One region of the Actinomadura vinacea genome, then DNA from elsewhere that is predicted to be linked to it. Evidence: riboswitches for the same ligand, from Rfam matches in the RefSeq annotation. Region 1 holds a riboswitch; the other holds the start of a gene.
What was found. A riboswitch is a leader RNA that binds a small molecule or an ion and turns the genes downstream of it on or off. The one in region 1 is predicted to bind cyclic di-AMP.

Region 2: it holds a riboswitch for cyclic di-AMP, as region 1 does, so the genes downstream of both, ABD340_RS06680 (CHAP domain-containing protein) here and ABD340_RS00425 (coiled-coil domain-containing protein) in region 1, are expected to answer to the same signal.

The regions. Positions count from the first base shown of each region.
Region 1 is NZ_BAAARW010000001.1:90,430-97,758, reverse strand. It holds gene ABD340_RS00435 (serine/threonine protein kinase) at 1-595, shown strand, start outside; gene ABD340_RS00430 (S8 family peptidase) at 746-1,915, shown strand; cyclic di-AMP (ydaO/yuaA leader) riboswitch at 2,078-2,270, shown strand; gene ABD340_RS00425 (coiled-coil domain-containing protein) at 2,274-3,227, shown strand; gene ABD340_RS00420 (hypothetical protein) at 3,289-3,927, shown strand; gene purL (phosphoribosylformylglycinamidine synthase subunit PurL) at 4,051-6,252, opposite strand; gene purQ (phosphoribosylformylglycinamidine synthase subunit PurQ) at 7,098-7,329, opposite strand, start outside.
Region 2 is NZ_BAAARW010000005.1:24,962-32,290, forward strand. It holds gene ABD340_RS06670 (M48 family metallopeptidase) at 1-364, opposite strand, end outside; gene ABD340_RS06675 (putative metallopeptidase) at 361-1,647, opposite strand; gene ABD340_RS06680 (CHAP domain-containing protein) at 1,690-2,442, opposite strand; cyclic di-AMP (ydaO/yuaA leader) riboswitch at 2,452-2,592, opposite strand; gene ABD340_RS06685 (C40 family peptidase) at 3,122-4,174, opposite strand; gene ABD340_RS06690 (NYN domain-containing protein) at 4,365-5,636, opposite strand; gene ABD340_RS06695 (DEDD exonuclease domain-containing protein) at 5,904-7,329, shown strand, end outside.

The sequences.
Region 1 (7,329 bases):
CCCGGGCATGCCGGCGCCCGCCGGCGACGACCAGCGGAGTCTGACGGCCGTGCTCGCCCTCCCTCCCGAGGAGGAGCCCCGCCGCGGCCTGGGCGGGCTTCTGGAGAGCCTGCCGCGTCCCGGCAACCATCTGCTGGGGGTGGCGCTCTCGCTCACGATCGGGGTGCTGGTCGGCGTCCTGATCATCGCGCTGGTGCTGCTGCCGCAGTGGCGGGACGACCACGCCACGCAGCAGGCCGGGCCCGCCAACGCCCCGGTCGACGACCGGCCGGTGAGCGCCATCCCCGAGGGGTTCTCCGGCACATGGAAGGGCACCGCGGTCAACCCCGGGCGCGGTGCCTCCTTCCCGGTCGAGGTGACGTTCAAGGCGGGCGAGACGACGGCCCGGGCCGTGTACCCGCGGAGCCGCTGCACCGGGACGCTCACCTTCACCAAGGGCACCAACCGGCAACTGCAGATGATGCTGGCGATCCCGAAGCCGTGCTCGAACGGGACCGTCCAGGTGAGCCGGCAGCCGGACGGCACCCTGCAGTACGCCTGGAGGACGCGCGCCGGGACCCCGCTCGGCTACCAGGGCAAGCTCACCCGCGCCTGAGCGGCGCCGGGCGGAGATGACCGGAATGCCAATTTAATCGTGATTTAAGGGCTCTTTCTGCAAGAGATCCATTAAAGTACCTCCGGGCTGACCGGTCATGTCAGCCGCCGCGGGCACCGCGCACGGTCCCGCCGGAGAGAAGGAGAGCTCTTGCGGACTGTCCACCGAAGGGTGCTCGTCGTCGGCGCGGCCGCCACCTGCGTCGGCGCGACCGGCACGCTGCCCGCCGCCGCGGCCCCCGCCGCGGCCGGCCCGGTCACCGTCACCGCGGCGCGCGGGACCCCGCTGCCCGGCCGGTACATCGTCACGCTCAAGTCCGGCGAGTCCACCGCCTCGGCGGCCAAGCGCGTGCGCGCCACCTCCGTCAAGCTCTTCGACGGGGTGCTGAACGGCTTCGCCGCCAAGCTGAGCACCACGCAGCTGGACAAGCTGCGCCGCGACCCGGCCGTGGCCGCGATCGAGCAGGACCAGGTGGTGAAGGCCGTCGGCACGCAGCGCTCGGCGACCTGGGGCCTGGACCGCATCGACCAGCGCAGGCTGCCGCTGTCGAAGACCTACACCTACAAGTCGACCGGCACCGGCGTGACCGCCTACGTGATCGACACCGGGCTGGCCTCCACGCACCCCGAGTTCGGGAACCGGGCCTCGGTCGCCTGGGTGGCTCCGGAGTTCGGCGGCGACGGCTGGGACCGCAACGGGCACGGCACCCACGTGGCGGGCACCATCGGCGGCAAGACCTGGGGCGTGGCCAAGAACGTCAAGCTGCGCGGCATGCGGGTGCTGGACGCCGAAGGCTCCGGCTCGATGTCGACCATCGTGCAGGCCGTCCAGTGGCTGGAGCGGAACGCCGCCAAGCCCGCCGTGGCCAACCTGTCGGTCGGCGGCCCCAAGTCCGCGGCGCTGAACACGGCGGTGCAGAAGCTGTCGCAGTCGGGCGTGTTCGTCTCCGTCGCGGCCGGCAACGAGAACCAGAACGCCTGCAACACCTCCCCCGCCGGCGCAGGCTGGGTGATGGCGGTCGGCGCCACCACCGTCTACGACAACCGCGCGACCTGGTCCAACCACGGCTCGTGCGTGGACATCTTCGCGCCCGGTTACGGGATCACCTCGGCGTGGCCCGGCGGCGGCAAGTCGACGATCTCCGGAACGTCGATGGCCGCCCCGCACGTCAGCGGCGCCGCCGCGCTGTACCTCGCCGGGAACCGCGGCGCCACGTTCCCGCAGGTGCAGAAATGGCTGAACGACAACTCCACGAAGGGGCGAATCGGGCGACTTCCGTCCGGCACGGCCAACAGGCTTCTGTACAAGGCCGGCCTGTGAGTCCGGTCACGTAGGATGGCCCGGCTCCCAGGAGAAAGACATGATTCTCTGTTGCCCTGCCCTTCCAGGGGTCACAGGGGTTTAATCTTGGCGAGGATCCGAATGGTTCCTTACAGTTCGATGGCATTCGGCCGGTGACCGCTTCGTCCCCCGGGGCGGGTCCGGCCGGACCAGCCGAGTCCCGCGGCGCAGTTCGCCCGGGAACCGGGGAACCACAGCCGGACGGTCCGGGGCGGCGACGCTCCGGCCCAGACCGGCCGGGGTGAATTCACCGTCCACCAGCTCGGGCGGTGATAGGGCTGACTCCCGGCCCGAATCCGTCAGCTAACCCGGTAGGCGATCGAGGAGAGGAGAGGACGTGGAGGGGACCCCCAACTCCACCCCCAGTTGGCAATCGCGGCTGCGGCGTCCCGCCCTGGCACTCGTGGCACTCGCAGGTGCCCTGCCACTGGCCGCGGGCACCACGATCACCGCGCCCCCCGCACAGGCGGAGCCGGGCGACGGGGGCCGCATCCGCAAACTGAACGCCCAGATCGAGAAGCTCGACAAGGCGTACGGCGGCGACCTGGCCAAGCTGAAGGACGCCCAGTACGGCGTCAAGAAGGCCCTGGACCGCACCAAGGTGCTCAACAGCGACCTCCAAGCCGCCCGCGGCCTGGTGGCCCAGCTGGCGGCCTCCCAGTACATGACGGGCGGCGCCGACCCCTCGGTCTCCGTGCTCGCCGACAGCGACCCGTCCAACGCGCTCAGCAACGTCACCCTGGTCAGCCACGTGGCGCAGAACCAGTCCGCCAAGGTGCAGCAGATCCAGCAGCTGGTGAACGAGCAGGCGAAGGCCAAGCGCGAGGCCGAGCAGAAGATCAAGGACCTGGAGAAAGAGATCAAGGACCTGGTCAAGGAGAAGGCCCGGGTCAAGGCGCTGATCAAGAAGTTCAAGCCGGAGTCGCCCAGCACCGGCATGGGCGGAACCACCCCCCGGATGGCCAAGACCAAGAACACCATCGACATCGAGTTCGGGCCGTTCCCCACCATCGGCTGCTACCGCGGCGGCGCCGACGCCCAGGACCACGCCACCGGCACCGCCTGTGACTTCATGGTCACCACCGGCGGCTCGATGGCGTCGGGCAGCGCACAGACCAAGGGCGACCAGACCGCCGCCTACGCCATCGCCAACGCCAGCAAGCTCGGCATCAAGTACGTCATCTGGCGCCAGCGCATCTACGACATGCGCAGCCCCGGCTGGCGCAGCATGGAGAACCGCGGCGGCGCGACGGCCAACCACTACGACCACGTCCACATTTCGGTCTTCTAGCCGTATGCCGCTCTGACCAGGGCCGCACGTCACCCGAGAGGGAACATCTCAGACTCAGATCATGGATCGTGCGCAGGTCGAAGCCGGCACTGTCTTCGCGTGGCCGGGCGACGAGCGACCAATGCGCGTGTTGCTTCGCGACGCTGAGGTCGCCATGTACGACGCTTGGTGGCCGCACCTCCAGACCTGGGGCCTGGGGGATCTGAAGCGGACCAGGCGAAAGCGCGTCAGCTATTACGTCACAGACGTCACCACGTTGGCGGCAAAGGCAACTTTCCTGCGCACAGAGCCTTTGACCGACGACGAAACCGCGTTGCATCGCCCAGACCTCCGATTCTCCCTGGCGCAATGCGCTGAGGTGCAATGGCCGGCGGAGGCACCCGATGCCACGGTCCGGTTTACTGAGCACCTGAGGGCTTCCGGCTGCTGGGATGCTCTGGCCGGCAGCACATTGAACGTGCCCGAGATCTATCTGCTTCCGTTCGGGCCCGACGGAGGCACGAAGGCGGGCGTCCGAGTGAAGGCAGACACCGGGATCGCCTTCACCGCCAGAGAGCTGATCAGCAAAGCGGCGACCATAGAAGCCCCATGGGTCAGATCAGTGGTCCCGACACAGGGCGTGGGCATCTACAGATCAGGACTGCAACGGGGGCTTCCCGCGTACTACCTGTGGGGCAACGAGAGCCGGCTGCAGTCCTAGCCGTCGAGCGACTGGCCCCTTCCCCATTCTCAGGAGGTTGCAACCTGGGTTGGAAGGGTGCGGGCTCCCCCCGACCCCGTCTTGGGGACGGGCGCCCCCGCGAGAGCGCCCGTCCCCTTTCGGTCAGCCGGCGTAGCTGGGGAGGGTGCGTTCGTGGGCGTCGCGGAGCTCGACCAGCGGGATGGAGAACAGCTCCTGGGCCTCGCCATCCGGGCCGGCCGTGGAGACGTCCAGGGAGTCGCCGCCGATGACGCCCAGCTGCGACACGGGGACTCCGGCGGACTCGCACAGCTGCGCCAGCCGGTTCTCGCCGCCGGGACGGATCGCGACCACGGTTCGGGCGACCGACTCGCTGAACAGCGAGACGAACGCGTCCCCGCGCAGGGTGATCTTCGCGCCGAGGCTGCCGCGCAGGCAGGACTCCACCAGCGTCTGGGACAGTCCGCCGTCGGACAGGTCGTGCGCGGCCATCAGCAGCCCCTCGCGGGCCGCGTTGATCAGGACCGAGGCCAGCGCGTGCTCGGCGGCCAGGTCGACCAGGGGCGGCAGGCCGCCCAGGTGGCCGTAGACCACGTGCGCCCATTCCGAGCCCCCGAACTCCTCGCGGGTCTCGCCGAGCAGGGCGAGCGTGGCGCCGTCGGAGGTGAACGACATGTTCACGTGGCGGCGCACGTCGTCGTGGACGCCCAGCACGCCGATCACCGGGGTCGGGTTGATCGGGGTGCTGCCGGTCTGGTTGTAGAAGCTGACATTGCCGCCCGTGACGGGGACGCCGAGGTACTGGCAGGCGTCCGCCAGGCCCTCGACCGCGCGCGCGAACTGCCACATGACACCCGGGTCCTCCGGGGAGCCGAAGTTGAGGCAGTTGGTGACGGCGAGGGGGCGGGCGCCGGTGGCGGCAACGTTGCGGAACGCCTCCGACAGCGCCAGCTGCGCGCCCGAGTACGGGTCGAGACGGGTGAAGCGGCCGTTGCCGTCCAGCGACAGCGCGATGCCCAGGCCGGACTCGTCGTCGATCCGGAGCACGCCCGCGTCCTCGGGCATCGCCATGACGGTGTTGCCCATCACGTACCGGTCGTACTGCGAGGTGACCCAGGTCTTGCTCGCCAGGTTGGGCGAGCCGGCCAGCCACAGCACGGTGCGGCGGATCTCGTCGGCGCTGGACGGCCGGGTGAGCCGCCCGGGGGTGTCGGACTGGAGCGTGCCCAGGTCGGCCGGGGGCTCGTAGGGGCGCTGGTAGACCGGGCCCTCGTCGGCGGCGGTGGTCGGCGGGATGTCGACGATCGTCTCGCCCCGCCAGGTCATGACGAGGCGGCCGGTGTCCGTGACCGCGCCGATCGTGGTCGCCGGGATCTCCCACTTCGCGCAGATCTCCAGGAAGCGGTCGACCTTGCCCGGCTCGACCACGGCCATCATGCGCTCCTGCGACTCGCTCATGAGGATCTCCTCAGGGAGCAGGGTCGCGTCGCGCAGCGGGACCGAGTCCAGCTCCACGTGCATGCCGCCGGTACCGGCCGCGGCCAGCTCGGTCGTCGCACACGACACCCCGGCCGCGCCGAGGTCCTGGATGCCCACGACGAGGTCCTCGCGGAACAGCTCCAGGCAGCACTCGATCAGCAGCTTCTCCATGAACGGGTCGCCGACCTGCACGCTGGGCCGCTTGGCCTGCGACTCCTCATCGAACGTCGCCGACGCCAGCACCGAGGCGCCGCCGATCCCGTCCGGGCCGGTGCCGGCACCGAACAGGATCACCCGGTTGCCCGGACCGGGCGCCACCGCCCGCTTGATGTCCTCATGCTTCATCACACCCACGCACAGCGCGTTGACCAGCGGGTTCTGCGCGTAGCACGGGTCGAAGACGGTCTCACCGCCGATGTTGGGCAGGCCGAGGGAGTTGCCGTACCCGCCGACCCCGGCCACCACGCCCGGCAGCACCCGCTGCGTATCGGGCGCGTCGGCCGGACCGAACCGCAGCGAGTCCATCACCGCGACCGGACGCGCGCCCATCGACATGATGTCGCGCACGATCCCGCCGACCCCCGTCGCCGCACCCTGGTACGGCTCGACGTAGGACGGATGGTTGTGCGACTCCACCTTGAAGGTGACCGCCCAGCCCTGCCCGACGTCCACCACACCGGCGTTCTCGCCCATCCCGACCAGCAACGCGTCGGTCTGCGGCGCCTTGTCACCGAACTGCCGCAGGTGCACCTTCGAGCTCTTGTACGAGCAGTGCTCGCTCCACATCACCGAATAGATCGCCAACTCGGCCGAGGTCGGACGGCGGCCCAGGATGTCGCGGACCCGCTGGTACTCCTCGTCCTTCATGCCCAGCTCGGCGTACGGCAGCGGACGCTCCGGCGTGGCCGCGGCGATGGCGACCGTGTCCGTACCCGGCTCGGGCCGCTGCACAGGCTCGTCCTGGACGGCGGCGACCGCGTCCTCAGGCACCGTGACCGCCGGATCGGCCGCCGGGACCGGCCCCTCCTCCACAGCGGGCTCACCAAGCCGCCCAAGGATCTCCGCGGCCGTCACGGGAGCCGAAGACTCCTGGGACGTCTCGGCACCCGGGACGGCGGCGATGGGCTCGGGCGCCGTCTGCTCCGCGGCCCCCTCCCGTCCAGGAACGTCCTCGGGCGCGACCGGCTGCGGGCTCGTCTCAGAGACGACCGATTCCGCCCCCGCAGAGTCCGGCGCCGTGCCCTCCGGCTCGGAAGGGTCCGGGCCGCTGTCACCGGACACGGCAGGCTGGGGCCCGGTGTTGGAGCCGACCGGCTGTGGGCTTGTGTCGCCGGTCACGACCGGCTGCGGCGCCGTGCCGCCCGGCACGCCGGACTCCAGCCCGGCACCGCCCGGGAGGACCGGCTGTGGGCCGGTGTCCGGGACGACCGGCTGCGGCGTCGGCTCGGAAGGCTGCGGCCCCGTGTCGCCGGTCACGACCGGCTGCGGGGCGGTTTCGCCGGGCGCGGGTGGCTGGGGGCCGGTGCCGGCCGCTTCGCGGGCGCCCTCTTCGGCGACGGCCTCATAGGCCTGGGCCACCGAGGGGTCGACCGGCTGCAGCTCGGGGTCGTCCGCGTCGGACTTCAGCTCGACGAGCCACTCCAGGCTCGGCTCGTCGGGGTCTTTGGACGCGGGGGCGCCCGGCCGGCCGGGGGAGGTGGGCGGCTGCTCGCTCATGCGTTGACCAGTCTCTTGACGATCGAGGTGAAGAAGCCGAGCCCGTCGGTGGACGGGCCGGTGAGGGACTCCACGGCGTGCTCGGGGTGGGGCATCAGGCCGACCACGTTGCCGGCCTCGTTGCAGATCCCCGCGATGTCGTCGAGCGAGCCGTTGGGGTTGAGGTCCACGTAGCGGGCCACGATGCGCCCGCCCTCGGCCAGCTCGGTGAGGGTCTCGGGGTCGGCG
Region 2 (7,329 bases), on a different contig from region 1:
TGGTGAGCGCCACGGCCGCCACCGCGACCCGCAGCGGCCACCGGCGCACGCGCGCGGTCGTCCAGGCGATGAAGCGGGCGCCCAGCGGGGTGAGGCCGAGCACCAGCACCACGGCCAGGCCGGCGACCAGGCTGCTGTAGGCGCGCGGGGCCAGTGCGGCGTCGAACGCGCGGGACCGGGCGATCTCCGCGGCGCTGAAGTCGCGGGACGGGTCCACCGGCGCCGCGCCGCCCGGCACGTCCCCGGGCAGCGGGTTCCACGGCGTGGTGAGGGCCAGCACCGCGCCGACGGCGGCGAACAGCACGAGGGCGGCGATCGCGGCGGCCCGCCGGGACCTGGCGTCGGCCGTCGGCTCGGCGCTCATCGCAGTTCCCTCCGCAGGTAGTCGCGCCATTCGGCGGTGAAACGGGCCGGGGTCAGGCCCAGCACCTCGCGCAGCGCCGCGGCCTCGGACCGCCGTCCCGCGGCCCGGTAGAGCCGGACCAGACTCGCCTCACCGTACCGGTCGGCGATCATGCGGCAGGCCAGCCACGCCTCCTGGTAGCTCTGGGAGAGCCGGCCGGAGGCGGCGGCGTCGAAGGCGGTGCGGCCGGGCAGCCCGGCGGGCAGCCGTCCGGCGGCCACCTCGCGGCGCAGCTCGCGCGCGGCCGACGGCACGCTCACCGGCATGCCGTGGTAGCCGACGTAGTCGGCGAAGCCCTCGATGAGCCAGATCGGGGTGCGGCCGTCGCGCGCCCCGCCGGTGGCGACGTGCGTCAGCTCATGGGTGAGCACGACGTCGCGGCCCAGGTCGTTGAGGCGGCCGAAGGTGCCGGGCGCGATGACGACGCGGTCCGCGCCGGGGCCGCCCGCGGTGGGCGCGACGGTGGCGAGCGCGGCGATCCCGCCCAGGTCGCGGTCGCCGCCCGCCAGCGCGCCGGCCCGGGCGTCGGTGCCGGGCACCAGCGCGACCACCCGCCCGCGCCAGCCCCGGACGGCCGCCGCGCCGGTGATCCGGGCGACGGCGGGGACGGCCTCGTCCAGCCGGCGTGCGATCTCCGCCAGGGCGGGCCCGTCGCCGATGACCAGGCCGGTGCGGCCCCGCACGGCGGTGAGCGGGCCGCCGTCCCAGATCTCGGCGTCGTCGGGGAGACCGCGTTCCGCGCCGGCACCGGTGATCACCCAGGTGCCCGAGCGCGGCGCGAACGCCAGATGCCGGTTGCGCCGCAGCGGGTCGGCGTCGTGGCCGCGCAGCCGGTAGCCGAGCGTGACCTGGACGAGCACGGCGCTCCCGGTGGTGGAGACGACCCGTTCGAACCGCTCCCGCCAGCCGTCCAGCGGAAGCTTGAGCAGGTTGTCGAACATCGCGGCCTGGGCCTGCCGGTAGCCCGCCGGGGCGGCGGCGACCGTGGCCATGAACGCGGCGCGGTCGCGGTCGCGGACGGCCGCGGCCCGGTTGGCCAGGACGGTGGCTACCGCCTCCCGGTCGGGCGGTCCGACATCGGGGCCTGGCAGCGTCCGCGCCTGGTCTCCGGACGCGCTTCGGGCAGGGCCTTCGGAGCCGGCGGCGGACAGGCCCGCGCCCGCGAGGGCGCAGACGGCGGAGCCCGCGGCGATCGCCGTGAGGGCCTTCCGCCGCGGGACTCCGGGTCCGCGCTCCCGATCCATGCGCGAGATCCTATGCGCGCGCCCGTCCGGGCGCGCCGGGCCTCACTTCGACTTGGCGTACCGGGGGTAGCCGTAGCCGACGACAGAGGCTGTGGAACGTTCCCGAACCAGGACGGCGTTGCTGGTGTTGCCCTCCACCGTCTTCACGGTGCCGTCGCCGTTGTCCTTGATCACCATGCCGACGTGCTCGATGTCGTCGATGCTCTTGCTGCCGCCCCAGTTGAAGAAGACGATGGCGCCCGGCCGCGGCTTGTCGCCCCAGCGGCCCTTGTCCTCGAACCATTGGGCGTGCGCGACCGTCCAGGCGTCCATGCCCAGCTGGTCGCTGGCGCCGATCCGGTGGCCGATCCAGGAGATGAACATGCTGCACCAGGCGGCGGAGCTGTAGCCGCCGATGGTGCCGCCGTCGCGCTCCACGGTCTCCTTGGCGCGGTCGGTCGACTTGTACCAGTCCTGGAACTTGGTGTCGCCGACGGCGTCCTCGGAGATCCCGACCTGGGAACGGGCGAGCTTGATGGCGTCCTGGGCGGTGGGCTTCTTGCGCTTGCCGCGCTTGTCGCGCTTGTCGTGCTTGGCCTTGAGGCCCTTGCCCCGCTTGGTCTGGACGGTCTTCGCCTCCGTCACGTTCGCGGCCCCGGCGGCCAAGGTGGCGGGGCGCCGCGGGGAGTCGCCGAAGGCGAGCGACGCCTGCGTGGTGGCGGCGGCCAGGCCGATCACGGTGGCCCCGGCGACGAGGCCGCCGGTAGTACGGAGAGTGATGTTCAAGGGGTTGCGCGTGCGGTGCTTTCCTGGCACGTGGGGGTCTCCTCAGCTTCCATGCCGCCTGCCGGGTTAGCTGACGGGTTCGGGCGTGGAAGCTGCCCTACGGCCTGGTCAAAGGCCGATTCACCCCGGATGGGACGTGGGTCCCCGGCTCCGCTCGCGCGGACTCGGCGGTGGGCGCCCGTGCTGTGCGGACGCCCGTTGTTCGGATTTCGGTCAGATCACCCTGCGTACACGTGTACGCGGATGAGGGGGTAGGGCGTGGCCGCCCGGGCTCGCCACGGGACAGTGTGTGGGGGAGTCCCGAGGGAGACGGGGACGGGCGGCCACGCCGTGGCCATGTGTTGTCAGGGGTACTGCTGGAGATGGGCGGCCCGGGAACAGGGCACGCCCGCGGCCGGGGCCCGATGGGGGGACCGCCGTGGCGCGCTCTCAGAGCCCATGCGCGTCGAGGGTGCGCTCACGGTGCGGCCGGGCCGGCCGTTGGGAGGGGGACGCGGCACCTGGAAGGTGCCGAATCGAAGGCGGCACCTGGAGGGCGCCGTCGGGGCCGCGGTGCGCGGGTGCCGCGCGGGGCCCGGGCGGCACCTGGGGGGTACCGCGAGTGGACACAAGATAGCAAAGGTCTACGAGATGGCAAATAGGCGACAAAAAGCCGCCGGACCTGGAATAACGCGGTCCGGCGGCCTTCGTCCAGCCATCGATCCTCGGCTCAGGGGCGACCGGCCCCGTAGTAGTTCGAGGCGTAGTAGCCGGACATGATGGGCACGATCTCGACGTTCTTGCCCGTGCGCGGGGCGTGGATCATCTTGCCGCCGCCCACGTACATGCCCATGTGGTTGAGGCTGTTGAAGAACACCAGGTCACCGGGTTGCAACGCGCTCTTGGAGACCCTCTTGGTGGCCGCGTACTGCGTGTTGGTCGTGCGGGTGACGTTGACGCCCGCCGCCCCCCACGCCCTCATGGTGAGCCCGGAGCAGTCATAGGTTCCGGGGCCCGTGGCGCCGTACTCGTAGGGCTTGCCGAGCTGGGCGTAGGCGAAGTTGAGCGCCGTGCGGGCCGAACCGCTGGCCGGACCGGTGTAGGAGCCGCCGGTGCTGCCGCCGCCCGAGGAGCCGGACGGCTCGCCCAGCCGGGCCAGCAGCGTCTTCTGCTTCTTGATCGACTTCTCGACCTCGGTCTTCTTGGCCTTGGCCTCCTTGGCCTTCTTGGCCGCCTCGTCGTAGGCGGCCTTGGCCTGGGCCTGCTCCCGCCGCAGCCGCTGCGCCGACCCCAGGAACTGGGCCAGCTCGGAGTTGCGGTTGCGGGACAGGTGCTGGAACACGGCGGCCTGGTCGAGCACGGCCTGCGGGTTCTCGTTGCCGACGAAGCCGGCCACGTCGCCGGTGTTGCCCTGCTTGTAGGCGGTCGCCGCCATCTGCGCGACCTTCTCCTGGAGCTGGTTGAAGGTCGCCAGCTCCTCCTTGCCCGCCGCCTGCGTCGCCTTCCACTTCTTCTTGGCGACCTTGAGCTGCTCTTGGAGCTGGTTGTACTTCTCCACCATCTGCTCGACCTGCTCGTTGAGCTTGGTGAGCTTCTTGCGCGCCTCTGCCGCGCTGGGCCGCGGTTCGGCGTTGGCGGCGGTGGCGGGCAGCACGGTGACGGGAAGCGCGAGCGAGACCGTCACGGCGATCGCCGTGAGCCTGCGGGAGGTGCCGCGTGCCGCGCTACCGCTCGGGCGGTCGTGCTCTCTCAGGGAGCCCGCCCGGGTGAGATCACTGGCCACGATCCGTTGTGCCCCTCTCGTCCACGATGTCAGCGGACGACACTAGCGAGGGGTCACACCCGTCACAACTGATTCGTTGGTCTTTGGCGCGGCAATTCGCGCTTTACGCACACTCGGTGAGAGACGAATCACGAAACGCTGTTGCGAAGGAGTCTCATGTCACGCCGCGCGCAGGCAGCGCCACCAGGCGCTACGAACGGCCGAGGCGGCGCAGCAGCAGCGTGGACGGGGCGGGCCGCGCGTTGGCGCGGCGGGCCGCGTCGGCCACCTCGCGGTCGGAGGAGACCACCACCACCGCGCGCCCGGACGGCTCGGCCCGCACCAGTTCCCCGATCAGCTCGTCGGCGGTCTGACCGGGCTGGCTGAACAGCACCCGCACCCCGCGCGGCGCCGCGATCGCCACCGGGGCGTCCAGATCCGCCCCGTCGAAGACGCAGGTCACCTCGGCCCGCGTCTGCGCGGCCAGCCCGCCCAGCCCCGACAGCAGCCGGCTGCGCTGGTCGGCCAGCGGCAGCTCGCCGTAACCGGTCTTGGTGACGTTGTAGCCGTCCACCACCAGATGCACCTGCGGCAGGGTCAGCAGCCGCTCCAGCAGCTGCGGGTCCTGATCCGACAGCGCCCGCCCGGGCAGCGCCCGATGCGCCAGCCGGTCCGGCTCCACCCCGGCCACCGCGTCCGCCGGACGCTCGATCGTCGAGGGCAGCGCCAGCTCCCGGCGCACCCCCTGCGCCGCGTCCACCAGCGTGTCCAGCAGCATCCGCAGCCGCACGTCGTCGACGTTGCGGCCCTCCCGCGAAGCGCGCCGCGCCGCCTCGGCATCGGTCTCCGCCCGCGCCACCCTGCCGCGCAGCCGCCGCATCTCCTTGTCGGCCGCCGCGGTGCCGTCCCGGGCCGCGGCCAGCTCGCGCTCGGTCTCGGCGGCCAGCGCCTCGGCGCGCTCCTGCGCCGCCTTCGCCCTGGTCCGCGCCTCGTGCAGCTTCCGGCGCAGCTCCGCCACCTCGGCCTTGCTGTCGCGCAGCTCCGCGCGCAGCCGCTCCACCTCGGCGGAACGGGCGGTGCGCGCCGCCGCCAGCTCGGCGCGCAACTCGGCGATCCGCCGCTCGGCCGCCGCGCCCTCCGAAACGCTCGCGGATCGTTCCAGCTCGGCCCGGGCCGCCTCCACCAGCCGCGTCCAGCCCTCGGGACGCAGCAGGTAGGCGATCACCGCGACCTTCACCGGGTCCGCGGCCGGCGGCACCGGGCCCTGCTCCACCGCCTCGACCAGATCGGGCTGCGCCTCGCGCAGCGGCACCGCCACCCGCCGCCGGAAATCGGCGTCCTTCTCCAACTGCGCGGCGATGTGCTGCCCGGCCAACTTGGCCCGCTTGCGCCGCTCGAAGCGGGCGAACCGGCGCAGCGGAAGCGGGACCTCCTCGGCGGGCAGCGCCCCGATCAGCTCGGCGGCGGTCTCCACCACGCCCACCCGAACCGCCTCGGGGAGGGGACGAGGCAGGCGCTCCTCCGCGTCCGCGCCGCTGTCGATGATCCCGCTCCTCCCAGGCCCGTACCGCCGGTGCGCTCAAGTGTTTCCCGGGTGCCGCGCACCTTAACCAGCGCGAACGCCTGATCAGCCGGTGCCGGCCGGGGCCTCGCGGGCCGCCCCCGGCGCCTCCCGCCCACGGCGTTCCCCGGCGTGTCCTCCACCCTAGCGGCCCGCGCTCTGTCAGTGGCGTCCTCTACGGTCACGGCCATGACGGCTGCGCGTTCGCACTCCACCACGGCGCAGGGCGTCCAGGGCACCCTCGACGACCTCGGCACCCCGCTCGCGGAAGTCACCTTCGTGGTGGTCGACCTGGAGACCACCGGGGGCTCCCCGGCCGAATCGGCCATCACCGAGATCGGCGCGGTCAAGGTGCGCGGCGGCGCCGACCTCGGCCAGTTCGGCACCCTCGTCGACCCCGGCGGCGAGATCCCCCCGTTCATCACCGCGCTCACCGGCATCACCCAGGCCATGGTCACCGCCGCGCCCCGCATCGACTCGGTGCTCCCGGCCTTCCTGGAGTTCGCCCGCGGCTGCGTGCTGGTCGCCCACAACGCCCCCTTCGACACCGGATTCCTCAAGGCCGCCTGCGCCGCGCACGGCTACGCCTGGCCCGCCTTCCCCGTCATCGACACCGTCGACCTGGCCCGCCGCGTGCTCACCCGCGACGAGGTGCCCAACTGCAAACTGGAGACCCTGGCCCGGTTCTTCCGCACCGCCACCCGGCCCTGCCATCGCGCCCTCGCCGACGCCCGCGCCACCGTCGACGTCCTGCACGGCCTCATCGAACGGCTCGGCTCCTTCGGCGTCACCTCCCTGGAGGAGCTGCGCGGCTTCGCCAAGGCCCCCACCCCCGAGCAGCGGAGCAAACGCCACCTCGCCGACACCGTCCCCAGCGCCCCCGGCGTGTACGTCTTCGAGGACACCCGCGGCGAGGCCCTCTACATCGGCAAGAGCGGCGACCTGCGCAGCCGCGTGCGCAGCTACTTCACCGGCTCGGAGACCCGGCACCGCGTCCGCGAGATGGTCGGCCTCGCCGAACGGGTCCGCACGATCGTCTGCGCCACCGGCCTGGAGGCCGAGATCCGGGAGCTGCGGCTCATCGCCGAGCACAAGCCCCGCTACAACCGGCGCTCCAAGTTCCCCGAACGGGTGCTGTGGCTCAAGCTCACCGTCGAACCGTTCCCCCGGCTGTCGATCGTCCGCGAATGCCGCGACGACGGCGCCGCCTACCTCGGTCCCATGTCCTCCCGGCGGCAGGCCGAGGAGGCCCGCGCCGCGATGCACGAGGCCCTCCCGCTGCGGCAGTGCACCCAGCGGCTCACCCCCCGCCTCATCGAACGCGGCCGCGCCCGCACCTGCGCCCTCGGCGAGATGGGCCGCTGCGGCGCCCCCTGCGAGGGCCGCGAGTCCGCCGCCGCCTACGAGGCGCACAGCGGCTCCGCCCGGGCCGTCATCGCCGGCGACGTGCGCCCCGTGGTCGCCGCCGCCCGCGCCCGGATCGACCGGCTCGCCGCCGGGCGGCGCTACGAGGAGGCCGGCCTGCAGCGCGACCGCCTCGCCGCGTTCGTCCGCGCCGCCGCCCGCGGCCAGCGGCTGGGCGCCCTGGCCGGCTGCCGCCAGGTCGTCGCCGCCC